DNA from 2 places in the Bacillus sp. GW823-FHT06B01 genome. Region 2 is predicted to be linked to the other one. Evidence: a T-box and tRNA genes for the amino acid it is inferred to sense, from the RefSeq annotation. Region 2 holds a T-box; the other holds one or more tRNA genes.
The links. A T-box is a leader RNA that pairs with one kind of tRNA and senses whether it is charged. The one in region 2 lies ahead of metG (methionine--tRNA ligase), so its partner is inferred to be a tRNA-Met.

Region 1 (8,074 bases), on a different contig from region 2:
GTGTATATGAAGCGTATGATACATTTGAAATTGTATATGAAACAATCGCAAATACATTGTTAGAACAAGCTGAAGGCACAGAAATCATCTATGCCGTGCCAGGGCATCCGCTTGTAGCGGAAAGAACGGTTCAGCTACTGTTGGAAAAAGGTGAAGTAGCGAATGTTGAAGTGCGCATTGAAGGTGGACAAAGTTTCCTTGATCCTATGTTTGCGAGTCTAAAGATTGATCCGATTGAAGGATTCCAATTAATTGACGCCACATCATTTGAAAGAGGACAATTAGAATTACGTCAACATTTAATCTTTTGCCAAGTATATGACGCATTCGTTGCATCTGATGTGAAATTAACATTAATGGAGATGCTATCAGATGATTATGAAGTGTATATCGTAACAGCTGCAGGGACTTCATTTGAACAAGTTAAAAAGGTGCCGTTGTACATGTTAGATCATGAAACAGAGTTGAATAATTTAACGAGTGTATATGTACCACCAGTTAAAGAACGTGCGTCCTTGTATCAACAGTTTGATGTGCTTAGAGAAATTATTGCAGACCTTCGTGGACCGGATGGTTGTCCGTGGGATAAAAAGCAAACACATCAATCTTTAAAGAAGTATTTAATTGAGGAAGCTTATGAAGTGTTGGAAGCAATTGATGAAGAGGATGATGATCACTTAGTAGAAGAACTGGGTGATATATTATTACAAGTTATGTTGCATGCTCAAATCGGGGAGGATGAAGGTTGGTTCTCTATAGATGATATTATTCGAACTTTATCTGAGAAAATGGTTCGCCGCCACCCGCATGTATTTGGGAATACGGATGTAAATAATGCCGATGAAGTAATTGCCAATTGGGAAGAAATTAAAAAACAAGAAAAAGGATTCGTGAAAGAATCTGTTTTAAATGGGGTTCCAAAAAGTTTGCCACAGTTACTACGCGCCTATGAAATCCAGAAAAAAGCTGGCAAAGTTGGTTTCGATTGGGTTGATGTACAACCGATGATAGAGAAAGCCTTAGAAGAATGGCAAGAGTTCCAACAAGAAGTTACAAATATGGATGAGGCGAAAATGTTAGGTGAATTTGGCGATTTACTATTTGCGTTTGTGAATATAGCTCGTCATTATAAAATAGATCCCGAAGAGGCGTTACGTTCAACGAATGAGAAATTTGTCGGTCGTTTCTTATACATGGAAGCAAAGGTAGCTGAAATGAATAAAGAGATGCAAGATTTATCATTAGAGCAGTTAGACGTTTTATGGGAAGAGGCAAAACAAACAGAGCGTTAATAGGGGGATTTGATATGCGTCTAGATAAGTTTTTAAAAGTATCACGTTTAATTAAAAGAAGAACATTAGCGAAAGAAGTAGCTGATCAAGGAAGAATATCAATTAATGGTCAAGTGGCAAAAGCGAGTTCAGATGTAAAAGTAGCTGATGAATTAACAATTCGTTTTGGTCAAAAAATAGTAACTGTAAAAATAAACGAATTGAAAGAAACGACTAAAAAAGAAGATGCAGCAAATATGTATAGTTTAGTTCGCGAAGAAAAAGTAAAGGCTGAAGAAGGCTTGTTCTAAAATCAATTATCCCTTCATACATTACTATTAGCTAGTATAAATCTATGGGGGGATTTACGTGGATAATGGTTACTCACCTATGTCTTCTAATCAACAAAATATTTCGGTAGAGCATGATATTATTATGCGTGGCAGGCGTGTAATTGATATTACCGGTGTAAAGCAGGTAGAGAGTTTTGATAGCGAGGAGTTTTTACTTGAGACCGTAATGGGTTTTTTAACAATTCGTGGTCAAAATTTGCAAATGAAAAATTTAGATGTAGAAAAAGGTGTTGTATCGATTAAAGGGAAAGTTCATGAGATGCTGTATATTGATGAGAATCAAGGGGAGAAAACTAAAGGATTCTTTAGTAAGTTGTTTAAATGAGTCTAACAATTCAGTTGTATACGATGCTCTCAATGATCGGAATGGGTGCTTGGATTGGAGCGTCTTTAGATACATACCAACGATTTTTAAAGCGGCAAGAACGTAAACGTTGGCTTGTATTTATACATGATATACTATTTTGGATTGTCCAAGCATTATTCGTTTTTTATGTACTGCTTCTTGTAAATGAAGCTGAACTACGTATATATGTATTTTTGGCATTATTATGTGGTTTTGCGGCATATCAAAGCTTATTGAAAGCAATATACATGAGACTGTTAAATTTTCTCATCTATATTTTTATGCAAACAACACACTTTTTTGTTCAAATTATAAAGCTACTCATGATAAAACCTGTTATTATTATAGCGCAGCTATTTATTGCATTTATATTATTCTTATTTCGTATACTGCTTTCAATTGGACATGTGTTATGGAAAATGGTGATTTGGATATTACTTTTCATATGGAAAGTTTTTTTCTGGCCTGTTCGATTTATTGCTTCGCTCATATGGAAACTTCTCCCTAATCGTGTTAAACTTTTTATAATGAAACATGTAGGGTTCCTGCAATATATAGCAAAATTGAAGGGACACATCTTCCAATTATGGGGGCGTATAAAAAAGAAGTTAGGGGGACCTCGGAAATGAGGGAACTGAGACAAAGAACAATCGAAAAACAGAGTCCAAATCCTGTTAAAGAGCATATAATACAAACGGATGAGAACAGGAAGCGACTTTATCGCCGTTTAGCGGTTTTTCTTGTCTTTGCTTTTACAATTATTGCGAGTATTGGTGTAACGTTTTATCAACAAAACAGTTCCATTAGAGCAAAAGAAGCAAAAGTTAAGGACATGAAAAAAGAACTGGATTCATTAACGAATAAAGAAAAGAGTCTAAAAGACGAAGTTCAAAAGTTAAATGATGAAGAGTACGTATTAAAGATTGCTAGAAGGGATTATTTCTTCTCTGGAAAAGGGGAGATAATTTTTCCTGTTTCTAAGTAGAGTATGTCTTATTGACACTATATTTTAGGATTATATATAATAAAGTAAAATTTGACTTTTTAACCACTAAGGAGGAGCATTTTTTTTATGTCAATCGAGGTAGGCAGCAAGTTACAGGGTAAAGTAACAGGTATTACAAATTTTGGGGCTTTTGTGGAGCTGCCAGAAGGCTTAACGGGTCTTGTTCATATTAGTGAAGTTGCTGATAATTATGTGAAAGATATTAACGATCACTTAAAAGTGGGCGACCAAGTAGAAGTAAAAGTTATTAACGTTGAAAAAGATGGTAAGATCGGTCTATCTATTAAAAAAGCGAAAGAGCGTGAAAAAACAGAAGGAGATCGTCCACGTGGTGAATACCAACGCGGTGGCGGTGGCGATCAACAACGTTCTGGACGTCCACAACGTAATCGTTCTTTCAACAGAGATAACCGTGGCGGCGGTAACGAACGAGCTCCAAAAGAAACATTCGAGCAAAAGATGGCACGTTTCTTAAAGGACAGTGAAGATCGTTTAACTTCTTTAAAGCGTAACACAGAATCTAAACGTGGTGGCCGTGGCGCACGTCGCGGATAATAAGAACGTTTAATTCTTAGCATATAGAGAGGTACCCAGGGCGATTGCTCGGGGTGCTTTTTTATATGTGAAAATATATTTTAAAAAAAGTTTTCAAGATGTGTTGACTTTAAAATATATCTGAGGTAAGATACTAATTGTCCGTTAAATAAGACGACATGGCGGTGTAGCTCAGCTGGCTAGAGCGTACGGTTCATACCCGTGAGGTCGGGGGTTCGATCCCCTCCGCCGCTATATTTAATTTAACGGCCCGTTGGTCAAGTGGTTAAGACACCGCCCTTTCACGGCGGTAACACGGGTTCGAATCCCGTACGGGTCATCCTAAAAAGATCATGCAAATTTGCATGATCTTTTTTTGTTAAATAAATTAAGACATACAACACTTCTACAAAATCACCCTATATTTTCTGAATGTTCAATTAAAATGGTGAGAATAAATTACATAACGTGTATATATGTAGAGTTATTTCGAATAAAAAGTCGAACGATTATAAAAGTGAAAACTGTTGTTTTGACAAAAATCCCAATAATCATCTTTTATAATGACAGTAATTAAACTATGCAGGTGGTGTTAAAAATATGCCTAAAGCAGGAAGGAATACTATGAATACAAGTGCATTGGCAATGAATGAGAGTCAGCTTGGAGCAGTAAAGTGGACGAGTAAGTTGCGAATGAAGTTTGAACAGGTTTTCTTTAGATGGGGATTTATTATTGTTGTTATTGGTTTTCTTTTGGGACGAGCATATATATTAACAAACATTTTGCCGTTTGCACTGCCGTTTTTTGCTGCTGTTTATGTTATGAAGCGGGATAAAATGCCGCTCGCGTTCTTGGCTCTTATGGGGGGCGCACTTTCAGTTTCGATAGATAATTTATTCTTTACCTTTGCATCTATTTTTACTTTCTTCATTTATAATATCTTCTTTAGTCGGTTTACACGTAAAACTGTTGGACTTGTTCCATTCCAAGTATTTATCTCCGCATTAACCGCACATTTAGTTGTCGTATATTTCGCGCAACAAACTGTCACCATGTACGATCTACTCGTTAGTACGATTGAGGCAGGGCTTAGCTTCGTATTAACTATGATATTTTTACAAAGTGTTCCGCTTTTAGTAGAACGAAAAGGTAAACAACAAGCGCTAGAGACAGAAGAAATTGTTTGTTTAATTATATTACTAGCATCTGTTTTAACAGGTACAACAGATTGGTTTGTATATGACGCTTCTATTCAACATATTTTTACTAGGTATTTAGTGCTCGTGTTTGCATTTATTGCGGGGGCTGCTACAGGATCTACGGTGGGGGTCGTCACTGGATTAATATTAAGTTTAGCCAATGTCTCCAGTTTGTCTCAACTTAGTCTACTTGCTTTTTCTGGGTTGCTTGGTGGTTTGTTAAAAGAAGGGAAGCGTTTAGGTGTTAGTTTAGGTTTATTAATTGGGACGAGCTTGATTACGCTATATGTAGACAAGCAAACAAACATTGTGACAACTTTAATTGAATCTGGTGTGGCGATTATGTTCTTCTTATTAACACCGAAACTTGTTATGGATCGTATTGCTAAATTCATGCCAGGCACACAGGAACATTCGCAAGATCAACAACAGTATTTAAGAAGGATGCGTGATGTTACAGCGAATAAAATTAATCAATTTGCCAATGTATTTGCTGCTTTATCTAATAGCTTTTCTGTATATGGATACGTGGAGGAGGAAGATAAAGAGACAGAAGCGGATTTGTTCTTAAGTACAATTACTGCAAAAACATGTCAAACATGCTTTAAAAAGGACCAATGCTGGGTAGTTAATTTCGACAAAACGTACGATTATATGAAACAAATAATGAGTGAAACGGAAGAGGGGACGTTGCAGCATAATCGGAAGTTAGTTCGTGAATGGGACAAGCATTGTGTGAGAGGGAAGAAAGTGACGGATTTAGTAGCGGGTGAATTAGATCACTTCTATGAAGGACAAAAATTACGAAAACAAATGAAAGAAAACCGTAGAATAGTAGCGGAGCAACTATTAGGTGTATCAAAAGTTATGGAGGATTTTGCTAAGGAGATCCAAAGAGAACGAGAAAATCATCAAGTGCAGGAAGAACAGATTATGCAAGCGTTTCGTGATTTTGGCGTAGAAGTAGAGCATGTTGATATATATTGTTTAGATAGAGGAAGTATTGATATTGAAATGTTGATTCCAGTTGCATCTAATGAACATGGAGAATGTGAAAAGTTAGTTGCGCCGATGCTTTCTGACATTCTAAAGGAAAATATTGTTGTTAAACATGAAGAAAAATCTTCTTATCCGAACGGCCACAGCTTAATATCATTTGGTTCGGCAAAAACGTATTCTCTTGATACTGGGTTGGCCACAGCTGCAAAAGGCGGTGGGTTTGTTTCTGGTGACTCTTATGCGATGATGGATTTAAGTGTTGGTAAATATGCACTTGCAATCAGTGATGGTATGGGAAATGGGCAAAGAGCTCATATGGAGAGTAAAGAAACGGTAAAATTATTACAAAAAATACTTCAATCAGGCATTGATGAGGAAATAGCGATTAAATCTATCAATTCTATTCTTTCTTTAAGAACAACAGAAGAGATGTTTACGACGTTAGATTTAGCTATGGTGGATTTGCGGGATGCGAGTGCGAAATTTTTAAAGATTGGATCGACGCCGAGTTTTGTGAAACGCGCGAATAATATTTTGAAAATTGAGGCAAGTAATTTGCCGATGGGCATTATTGAGGATGTTGAAGTTGATGTAGTAGGTGAACAATTAAAAACGGGCGATATCCTTATTATGATGAGCGATGGGATTTTCGAGGGAGCGCAACATGTAGAAAATCATGAACTATGGATGAAACGAAAAATTAAAGAATTACAAACCGAAGATCCGCAAGAAATTGCTGATATCATTATGGAAGAGGTGATTCGCTCTTGTGATGGTTATATAAATGATGATATGACTATCGTTGTGGCGAAAGTGAAGAAAAATATGCCGAAGTGGGCTACGATTCCAATTGTAGGAATGCAGGCACAATAAATTTTAAGTGTGATGTTTCTTTCTAAAAACCTAGGTGGATGCCTAGGTTTTTTTACTTTAAAAGATAATGTTATTACTTTTGTGAATATGTACGGATGATGTAAGATAAAAATGTAATTTTTGTATATCTTTTTTTTGCACAATGTTTGTAAAAGTTGTACCATTATAAACAAGGTAACTAACGTTGCTGTTCTTGTTTAATGAAAGGTGATTACGAAGTTGAAAGATACATTTGTTGAAAAGGTAGATGACTTTGTAAAGCAGCATGATGTATTAAAGGAACGTTCAACAATTGTTGTAGGGGTTTCTGGTGGTCCTGACTCTTTGGCTCTTCTATATTATTTGTTAGAAAAAAGAGCAGCAAAACAGTTCGAAATTGTAGTGGCACATGTGGACCATATGTTTAGAGGTGATGAATCTCATGAGGACCTACAGTTTGTGCAGGACCTTTGTAAAGGGCTGGGAGTTATTTGCGAAACGATAAGGATTAATGTGTCGCAATATCAACAGCAACACGGAATGAATGCACAGGTTGCTGCTAGAGAATGCAGATATGCATTTTTGGAAAGAATAATGAAGAAATATGATGCGAGATATGTAGCTCTTGGGCATCATGGTGATGATCAAGTAGAGACGATTTTAATGCGCCTTGTACGAGGGAGTACTCCGAAAGGATATGCAGGAATTGCAGTGAAGCGTCCTTTTCATAATGGATATTTAATTAGGCCGTTACTTGGAGTAACGAAGGAAGAGATTGTTGATTACTGTAATAAGCTAAAAATAATTCCCCGTATAGATCCAAGTAATAAAAAGGAAGTATATACAAGGAATCGATTACGTAAATATGTTCTTCCTCATTTGAAAGAAGAAAATTCACAAGTGCATGAGAAATTCCAAAAATTTAGCATGCAGATGCAAGAGGATGAGGCGTATTTGCAGGAATTAGCTTTTGAGAAAATGAATAAAGTAATTACAAAAAAAAGTGATAAACAAATTAGCTTATCAATTCCTGCCTTTGAATCCATGTCTATGCCTTTACAAAGAAGAGGGATTCAACTAATATTAAACTATCTTTATGAATATAAGATTCCATCTTCTCTTTCTTCTATACATATTGACAAAGTGATCGAGTTTTTTAAGCGGACACAACCTTCGGGTTCACTTGATTTCCCAGGTGATTTAAAAATTGTTCGCGCATACGAGGAGTGCAGCTTTGGATTTAAACAAGAAATTGTTTCTCCTTTTTTACAAGATTTATCAGTGCCCGGGACAATTACGCTATCAAACGGGGATAAGCTTGTAACAGAGGTGAGCGAAGACATACCAAGTAACATGAATGAAACAGTATTTGTTGCTAAGTATAATGATATATCATATCCACTTCGTATTCGTTCTAGAGAAAATGGAGATCGCATGTCAATACAAGGTATGAATGGCACAAAAAAGATAAAAACTATTTTTATCGAAGCAAAAGTACCAAGAGAAAAAAGAG
Region 2 (8,074 bases):
TTGCGGGGAAAAACAGCACTTCTGCTCCACTTACAGAAACGGAAAAGCAAGTCGCTACTAATGATGCCTTACATAAACAAAATGCAGCAAATAACACAAATGATACACAAGATTATCCAAAATTAGCAGATGCACTGCAGCAATTGGCTCCACATATTGGTGCGACAATGCTTGCATTATCTTTACTCGGATCTTTAATTTATACGAAACTAATTGCCAAACCTTTTCAATTTATGAGTGATGCTTTAAAAGATATTATGAATCTTGATTTCTCAGATAAAAAGCTACTTAACAAAAATACAGATCAAACAGATTTTAATTTGCAAGTAGCTGCTTCACAGGTCCCAAATATAGTGAAGAATTTACATGCAAGCAATCAAGATTTAAGAAATGAACTCAAAAAGGAACAACAATTAGAACAATCTCGTAAAGAATTTATGTCTATGGTTTCCCATGAATTAAAAACACCAATCGCAGCCGTTATGGGACAACTAGATGGCATGATTCACGGAATTGGAGCTTATAAAGATAGAGATAAATATTTAAAACGTTCCTATGAAATGATGCAAGACATTAACATATTAACGGAAAAAATGTCGGAATTATCCAAAATACAAAACCCTCAATTTAAACCTGATTTAAAAGTTATCTCATTAACTAATATTATTGAGGATGTTATGAAGAAAGTAGATTACTTTGTATCTGTAAAGCAATTAAATGTTCAATCTAACATTAAGCAAGATGTACAAATTTTAGCTGACCCTAAATTTATTCAAACTGCTATTTTTAACATTATTTCAAATGCAATTCATTACACAATTGACCATCAGCATGTATATATAAAGCTTTATGAAAAGCCAAACGGTTATGCATTAGAAGTATTAAATACAGGTTCACAAATTGATGAGGATAAACTCGCCCATTTATTTGAGCCATTCTATCGCGCAAACCCTGGCAAACATGGATTAGTACAAGGTAGTGGCCTTGGGCTATATATTGTAAAACAAATATTAGATAAACATCAGTTTCCTTATGGGATACAAAACACACCTCAAGGTGTAAAATGTTCTATTGTATTCCCAAAAGCAATGTAAAAAACCTACTACAATTTCATACCCCAAATTCATACTTCGTATGAATGGCGGAATTTTGTAGAGTATCTTACTCTGTTTCGTTCGCCCGTTATCCTTATTTGGATAGCGGGCGTTTTTTATTATTTAAAAGGAGGATTTTCATGGAGAAATTTAAGTATTCATTACTTGTTTTATTCGGCGCTTGTAGCTACGGCGTACTTTCAACTATTTTCAAACTCGGATTCATTGATGGATTTTCAGCACATCAACTATTAGGGGGACAATATGTCTTCGGATGGATCGGGCTTCTTCTGCTCGTTCTTTTCGTTTCACGTCATAAAGTAACAAAAAAGCAATTCTTTTCCTTACTAACAGTTGGCACAACAATGAGTATGACTGGTATCTTCTACGCTATTTCTGTAGAAGAACTACCAGCATCTATCGCTGTTGTCCTACTCTTCCAGTTCACATGGATTGGTGTCGTTATAGAAGCAATCGCTAATCGAACATTACCAAACCGTGAGAAAGTTATATCTATCATTATTTTATTTACTGGAACATTGTTTGCAGGCGGTGTCTTTGAAGGTCTCGGACAAAACTTTTCCACGAAAGGTATTATCTTTGGTCTATTAGCCGCTGTCTCTTTTTCATTCTATGTTTTTGCAAGTGGGCGTGTTGCTACAGAAGTACCACCTTATACGAAAAGCTTTCTTATGACAACAAGTGCTACTCTTATCGTATGCCTATTCTTCCCGCCAACCTTTTTAACGGATGGTACCCTGCAAGCCGGTCTTTGGAAATACGCTTTCTTCCTCGGATTGTTCGGCGTTGTCGTACCTGTCATTTGTTTTTCAATTGGTGTACCGAAAGTAGGAACAGGACTTAGTACAATACTAGGAGCAGCTGAATTACCAACGGCCATTATCGCTTCTATTACACTTGTACATGAAGTCGTAACCTTCATGCAGTGGATTGGGATCATCTTTATACTACTTGGAATTTTTACTCCTCAGCTGCTTACCGCTAGGAAAGAAAAGAAACATAGTAGCGTGCATAGCGCATGAAAATAGAAATTTGTATATAAATGTAAATGCAGTTACAATGTGGTATAATTTCAAATCTATTTGGAGGTATAAATGACTATTTTAAGCGTAGCCTTTTTTGCCATTATGTGTATCTTCTTCCTAATAAGATATATGAAAGAAAAGAAATTTTACGATTTGCTCCTCATTCCCATTTGCATATATGCTGGGGCAGTCAAAACCCCTTTAGTGGAGTACTTAAACTTTAATACTACATTCAAAATAACATATGATATTGCAGCTATTATTCTCGTAATCCTTGCTGTGCTTTTCTTCTTAAAGGATAAGAAAGAGAATCCTACTGCATAACAAAAGACCTTTCATTTATTTGAAAGGTCTTTTTCTCTATCTCACTTTACTGCTCCATATAGCTTCCCTACCTCATGCTCAATTTGCTTTACATCGATTCGCTCAAATAGGAGCTGTACACTATCAATTCTATTCGGCAACGTATGTTGAGGCTCCCAATTTCGGTTCACAATCGATAATGTATTTCTAACTTTTTCACTTGAAAATGGTAAAAACGGTTCAAGGAGATTTGCAAAATTAGCGATAAGATACACACAGTTATAAATGGTTTCTTTACATGAAACTGGATCATCTTCCCTTTGTTTCCACGGCTGCCTCTCATCAAAGTATTTATTTGCAAAACGTACTGCATCAAATATTGATTCTAGTGCCACCTTAAATTTAGTTTGCTCAATCGCCTCTCCTACATGTTTATATAATCCTTCTACTTTATCTTTCAGCTCTACATCAATACTTCCTTTCGGCAAGATACCACCATAATATTTTTCAATAAACTTTAATGTCCGGTTCACAAAGTTCCCGTATGCACCTAACAATTCACTATTATGACTGTAAATAAATTCCCGCCATGAAAAATCAGTATCACGATTTTCTGGTGCGTTGACGGTTAAAAAGTAACGAATAGAATCTGGATCATAGCGTTCTAATATGTCAGGCACCCATACTGCCCAGTTTTTACTTGTAGATAATTTTCTTTTTTCAACTGTTAAATATTCATTCGAAACGATATGACGTGGAATTGCGCCTTCCCCTATTCCAAGTAATACCGCTGGCCAAATGACGGAATGGAACGGAATATTATCCTTTCCGTGTACATAATATGTTTTCGCTTCTTTATCCCAAAACTCTTGATCATCTTTCCCTTTTTTTTCAGCCCAATGTTTACTCGCTGAATAATACCCTGTCACTGCTTCAATCCATACGTAAATTTTCTTATCTTCATACCCTTCTACTGGAATTGGTACCCCAATTGGTAAATCACGTGATACGGCCCTATCTTGTAACCCTTCCTTTACATATCTCTCTGTTAGTTGAATCGCATTGTCTCGCCATGTTCCTGTTTGTTTGGCGTTTTCTACAGCCGTTTTAATTTGCTCCTGAAATGTATGCAATGCGAAATAGAAATGCTCTGTTTCCTGTACAGACGGCGTATTACCACATAACTTACATTTCTTTTCTAGCAAATCGAGTGGATCTAAAATAGCTGAACACGCATCGCATTGATCTCCTCTTGCTGCTTCATGACAATGTGGACAAACGCCTTCTACATAACGATCAGGTAAAAACTGCGTACACGTTTCGCAATATGCTTGTTCCACTGTTTTTTTATAAATATGTCCCTCTTCTAATAAACGTAAAAAAACATTTTGAACCGTTTCATGATGGTGCTCACTATCTGTACGTGTATAGCAATCATACGTAAAACCAAGGCTACGAAAACATCGCTGGAATTCTTCATGATACTTATCAGCAATTTCCTTCGCCGTCACACCTTCTTGTTTTGCCCGAATTGCAATCGGTGTTCCATTACAATCACTTCCCGAAACATACAACACATTCTCACCTTTTGCCCGGTAATAACGTGCTAAAATATCTCCAGGTAACAAACTCGCAATATGTCCAAGATGTAACGAACCATTTGCATACGGCCAAGCACCTCCAATAAAAATACTCATCTTATATTCCTCCTTTTAAATATAAAAAAGCCCCACCCTTATCTTAAAAAAGATAAGGGCGGGGCTGTATAAACAGTCGCGGTACCACCTTATTTCGCCAATTACTCACATAATTAGCCTTATCAAGTACGGAGCTATAAGCTCTTATACTGTGGTTTTGATAACGAGTACCAACTCTCGTCGCCGCCTACTATTATCATTTGATAAGTTCAGGACGAAGCTCAAAGGCCATTGTTCAAATGAATATTCTTGCTTCTTCTCAGCTACCGAAGCTCTCTGGAAAGAATGTGTTCATCCTACTTTTCCTTTTCAACGCTTTTACGTATAACACGTATTTTACGACTTAATAACAGAAAAATCAAACTTTAATTCAAGAAAAACAGGAAATCTCACCTTCCTGCCGAATACCTATACGTTCACAAAAGGAGTGATATGATTGAATCAAAAACAACTAAGTACTATTAATGAAAAAAGCTGGAACGCAGCTGCTTATGAAGCTTGGACAAATCGCCACGGGGCGCCAGAGGATTATGCGAAAAAGCTCATGGAAGATCCCGTGCGCGAGGTAAATCATTATTTACCTTACATACAATCTCCAAAAGGAAAGCGTATTATTAATTTACTCGGATCAAAAGGAAATAAAGCAGTTGCTCTTGCTCTTTTAGGAGCCGATGTAACAGTTGTAGACATTTCAGCAAGTAATGAAAAATACGCAACCGAACTAGCCGAAGCTGCTGGTGTCTCTATCCAATACATCGTCTCTGATGTACTGGATATAAATCTTTCCGAATCATTTGATGTCGTATTGCTGGAACTTGGTGTACTTCATTACTTTTTAGATTTAAAACCACTCTTTCAAAAGATTGCTAACTTACTTAAACAAGATGGAATGCTTATCCTTCGTGACTATCATCCTGTTTACACGAAATTATTAGGAGTCGACCATCCATCATTTCAGGCCAATGGAAATTATTTTGATGAAGAATTGATTGAAGATGATGTTGCTTATAGCATCCTTCTTACAGAAGCACAGAAAGAATCGCTACCTAAAACAACTATCCGCCGCTGGACGCTAGGAGAAATTGTTACAACACTTGCCGAAGAACATTTTAAAATTGAAAAACTAGTTGAAGAACACGGGTCTCATCAAAGGTGGGTCTTCCCTTCTACTGCACCGGAAGAAATTGAAAATCGCGTGCCTGGTTTATATACATTAATTGCGACAGCATGCAAAAAAGGATCCCTTCACGGATAGGATCCTTTTTGCATGCTCACGCATATAAGTTGAGGTTGGAGATTACCATAATTCTGTAGAATAGGACACAAGATATTTCAACATTTCGTCTCTGACTTACGTCGTCAAAAAGGGGTATGACCAACATAACGAAGAGTAATGTCATTAGTTGATACTGATAATCGTTATCAACTAATTAGAAGTATACATGATGTTATTTCAAATTACAATAGCATTTCTCATTTTTATTTATGAACTTTTTGATATACAAATGTATACATTTTAAGAACATTTACTCATATCAATCTGCCATCTTCCATTATCTGCTATAATTTTCATTGAACAGATTAATAACTTCATAATGATGTTTTTATTAATGTCGTTCTTAATATTTATAAATTATAATAAACAGTTTTTAAAGGCAGGGGTAACGATGAAATATGTTAGTATTCGCAAAAAACTACTGTTCACACTCTTAAGCATTTCTTCTTTATTTAGTATTGCTCTTATTGTTATTCTTTCATTCGCTATGAACCAAGCAAGCGAAATTGAAACGTTAAAAAATGATGTATCAAAACGAGCAACAATTTTAAAAGAACGTGGTGATTGGTTCCAAGCACAAGTTGCCGGTTTACAAGAATATTTACTGTCACATGATCAAAAAGGATTGGATAAATTCAACCGAGAAGGAAAAAAACTTGCTGACACTAGAGAGAAGGTAACAAGTGATAAAAAACTTCCAGAAGGAATGAAAGAAGCGATTTTAATGGGCGCAAAATGGCGAAGCGTCATAGATAATGAAGTCCTCCCTCTCGCTCGCGAAGGAAAATGGGACGAAGCATCCAAAATCGCTTTAGCTCAAACCGATTATGTAAACGATCTTTTAAGTCGTTTTACTAAATATGCAAATGAAGAAAATGATAAACGTGACGCATTAATTGCTGACGTAGAGTCTTCTTCATCTCTTATTCAATATATTATTTTCTTCTCACTCATTACATGTACGTTAACATCTATTTTATTAGCATGGTGGTTCTCTGGTAAACTCGTTAAACCGATACGACAAATTGATGAGAAATTAAAAGAATTAGCTTCTCAAGACGGCGATTTAACTGCTAGATTACACGTAACGAGTAAAGATGAAATTGGTGATATCGCTAATTCCTTTAATCAAATGCTCGCTAACTTACAACGTATCATAAAACAAGTGCAACAAACATCAACAAGTGTAAAAGAAGCGTCTGAAAATGTGTTCATCGAAACCACTGCTTCTATGGAAAATACAGCAAAAACCGAAGAAACTATGAATGCTCTTGAGTATAGTATTCGTTCACAAGTTTCAAGCATCGAAGAAAGTTCAACTGCAATGGACGATATGACAACGAGTGTTCAGCGTATTGCAGAATCTGCCTCTTCTGTTGCTAGCCTAGCTGTTACAACTTCAGAAAAAGCAGATAGTGGGAATAAAGTCATTGAGAAATCTATTACACAAATGCATACCATTAACGAAGCTGTTAACGCTACATCACAAGTAGTAGAGCGACTCATTACACATACGAATCATATTGATACTGCACTTCAATCCATTTCTAATATCGCGGAACAAACGAATTTACTCGCTTTAAATGCTTCAATTGAAGCAGCACGTGCTGGCGAACACGGAAAAGGATTCGCCGTTGTTGCCGATGAAGTACGAAAACTTGCTGAACAATCTCAGCTAGCAGCAACTGACATTAACCATTTACTTCATCAAATTCAAGCTGACACAAAAATAGCAAATGAAATGATGACACAAGGTCAGTCAGAGGCTTCGGAAGGAATTACAGTCATTCGTACCGCTGGACTTTCATTCTCGGAAATTGTTAACCACATTAATAAAGTCTCTACACAAATGCAAGAAATGTCTGCAACTGCTGAAGAAATGGCCGCAAGTTCAGAAGAAATGAATGCAGCTTTAAATAACATCGCTTCTATTTCAAATGAAGTTGCCGCCGAAACATCACAAACAGCAACTTCAGCTGGTGACCAAGTAAATAAAATGAGTGTCGTTGCTAAAAAAGCTTCTGAAATGAAAACGACCGTACAAGAACTTGAAGTTCTCGTTTCTCATTTCAAAACAAACGTTTAAAGCAAAACTTTCCTTTATACTTCTATGAGCTCCAAGTTGTTAAAAAGAGAGATTTACAGTCTCTCTTTTTTCACCTTAAAATATCTCTTTCTATCTCCCATTCCGTCTGCTATAATTCCTAAAGGAAAGAAGAAAGCTTTGTTCCAAATGGAGTAAAGCTTTCTTTCAATTTTTTAAATTTATTAATTCTAATACTAAGATTTCACAAAGGAGGCTTTTTATCATATGAGTTTTATTAGCATTCGAAAAAAACTAATGTTCATGATGGGAACGATTTGCGCTTTATTTGGCATCGCCTTAGCTTTTATTTTATTCTTTACCATGGATCAATCTCGTCAAGCTGAAGCATTACAAAAAGAAATTTCCCCTCTGGCAACAGAATTGAAAGAGCGTGGGGACGCTTATCAAGTACAGCTCTCTGCTTTAAGAGGTTATTTATTACAACATGATCAAGTTGAATTAGACAAATTTAATGAGATGAGTAAACGTCTGGAGGATTCAAAAGATAAACTTCTTTCTAATCCAAATGTTTCTCAGTCCATGAAAAATACAATGGAATCAGGATCCACTTG

Region 1: it encodes a tRNA-Met, which carries the amino acid that the T-box ahead of metG (methionine--tRNA ligase) is inferred to sense. The anticodon was not compared.

What each region holds. Positions count from the first base shown of each region.
Region 1 covers NZ_JBXAHR010000011.1:13,615-21,688, reverse strand. The annotation lists gene yabN (bifunctional methyltransferase/pyrophosphohydrolase YabN) at 1-1,292, shown strand, start outside; gene AC1Q8N_RS27840 (RNA-binding S4 domain-containing protein) at 1,307-1,582, shown strand; gene yabP (sporulation protein YabP) at 1,641-1,949, shown strand; gene yabQ (spore cortex biosynthesis protein YabQ) at 1,946-2,599, shown strand; gene divIC (cell division protein DivIC) at 2,596-2,955, shown strand; gene AC1Q8N_RS27820 (S1 domain-containing RNA-binding protein) at 3,043-3,531, shown strand; tRNA gene AC1Q8N_RS27815 (tRNA-Met) at 3,692-3,765, shown strand; tRNA gene AC1Q8N_RS27810 (tRNA-Glu) at 3,779-3,850, shown strand; gene spoIIE (stage II sporulation protein E) at 4,111-6,582, shown strand; gene tilS (tRNA lysidine(34) synthetase TilS) at 6,802-8,074, shown strand, end outside.
Region 2 covers NZ_JBXAHR010000004.1:446,020-454,093, reverse strand. The annotation lists gene AC1Q8N_RS20770 (sensor histidine kinase) at 1-1,094, shown strand, start outside; gene AC1Q8N_RS20765 (EamA family transporter) at 1,235-2,137, shown strand; gene AC1Q8N_RS20760 (hypothetical protein) at 2,210-2,464, shown strand; gene metG (methionine--tRNA ligase) at 2,506-4,140, opposite strand; T-box leader at 4,192-4,462, opposite strand; gene AC1Q8N_RS20750 (class I SAM-dependent methyltransferase) at 4,577-5,395, shown strand; gene AC1Q8N_RS20745 (methyl-accepting chemotaxis protein) at 5,808-7,502, shown strand; gene AC1Q8N_RS20740 (methyl-accepting chemotaxis protein) at 7,728-8,074, shown strand, end outside.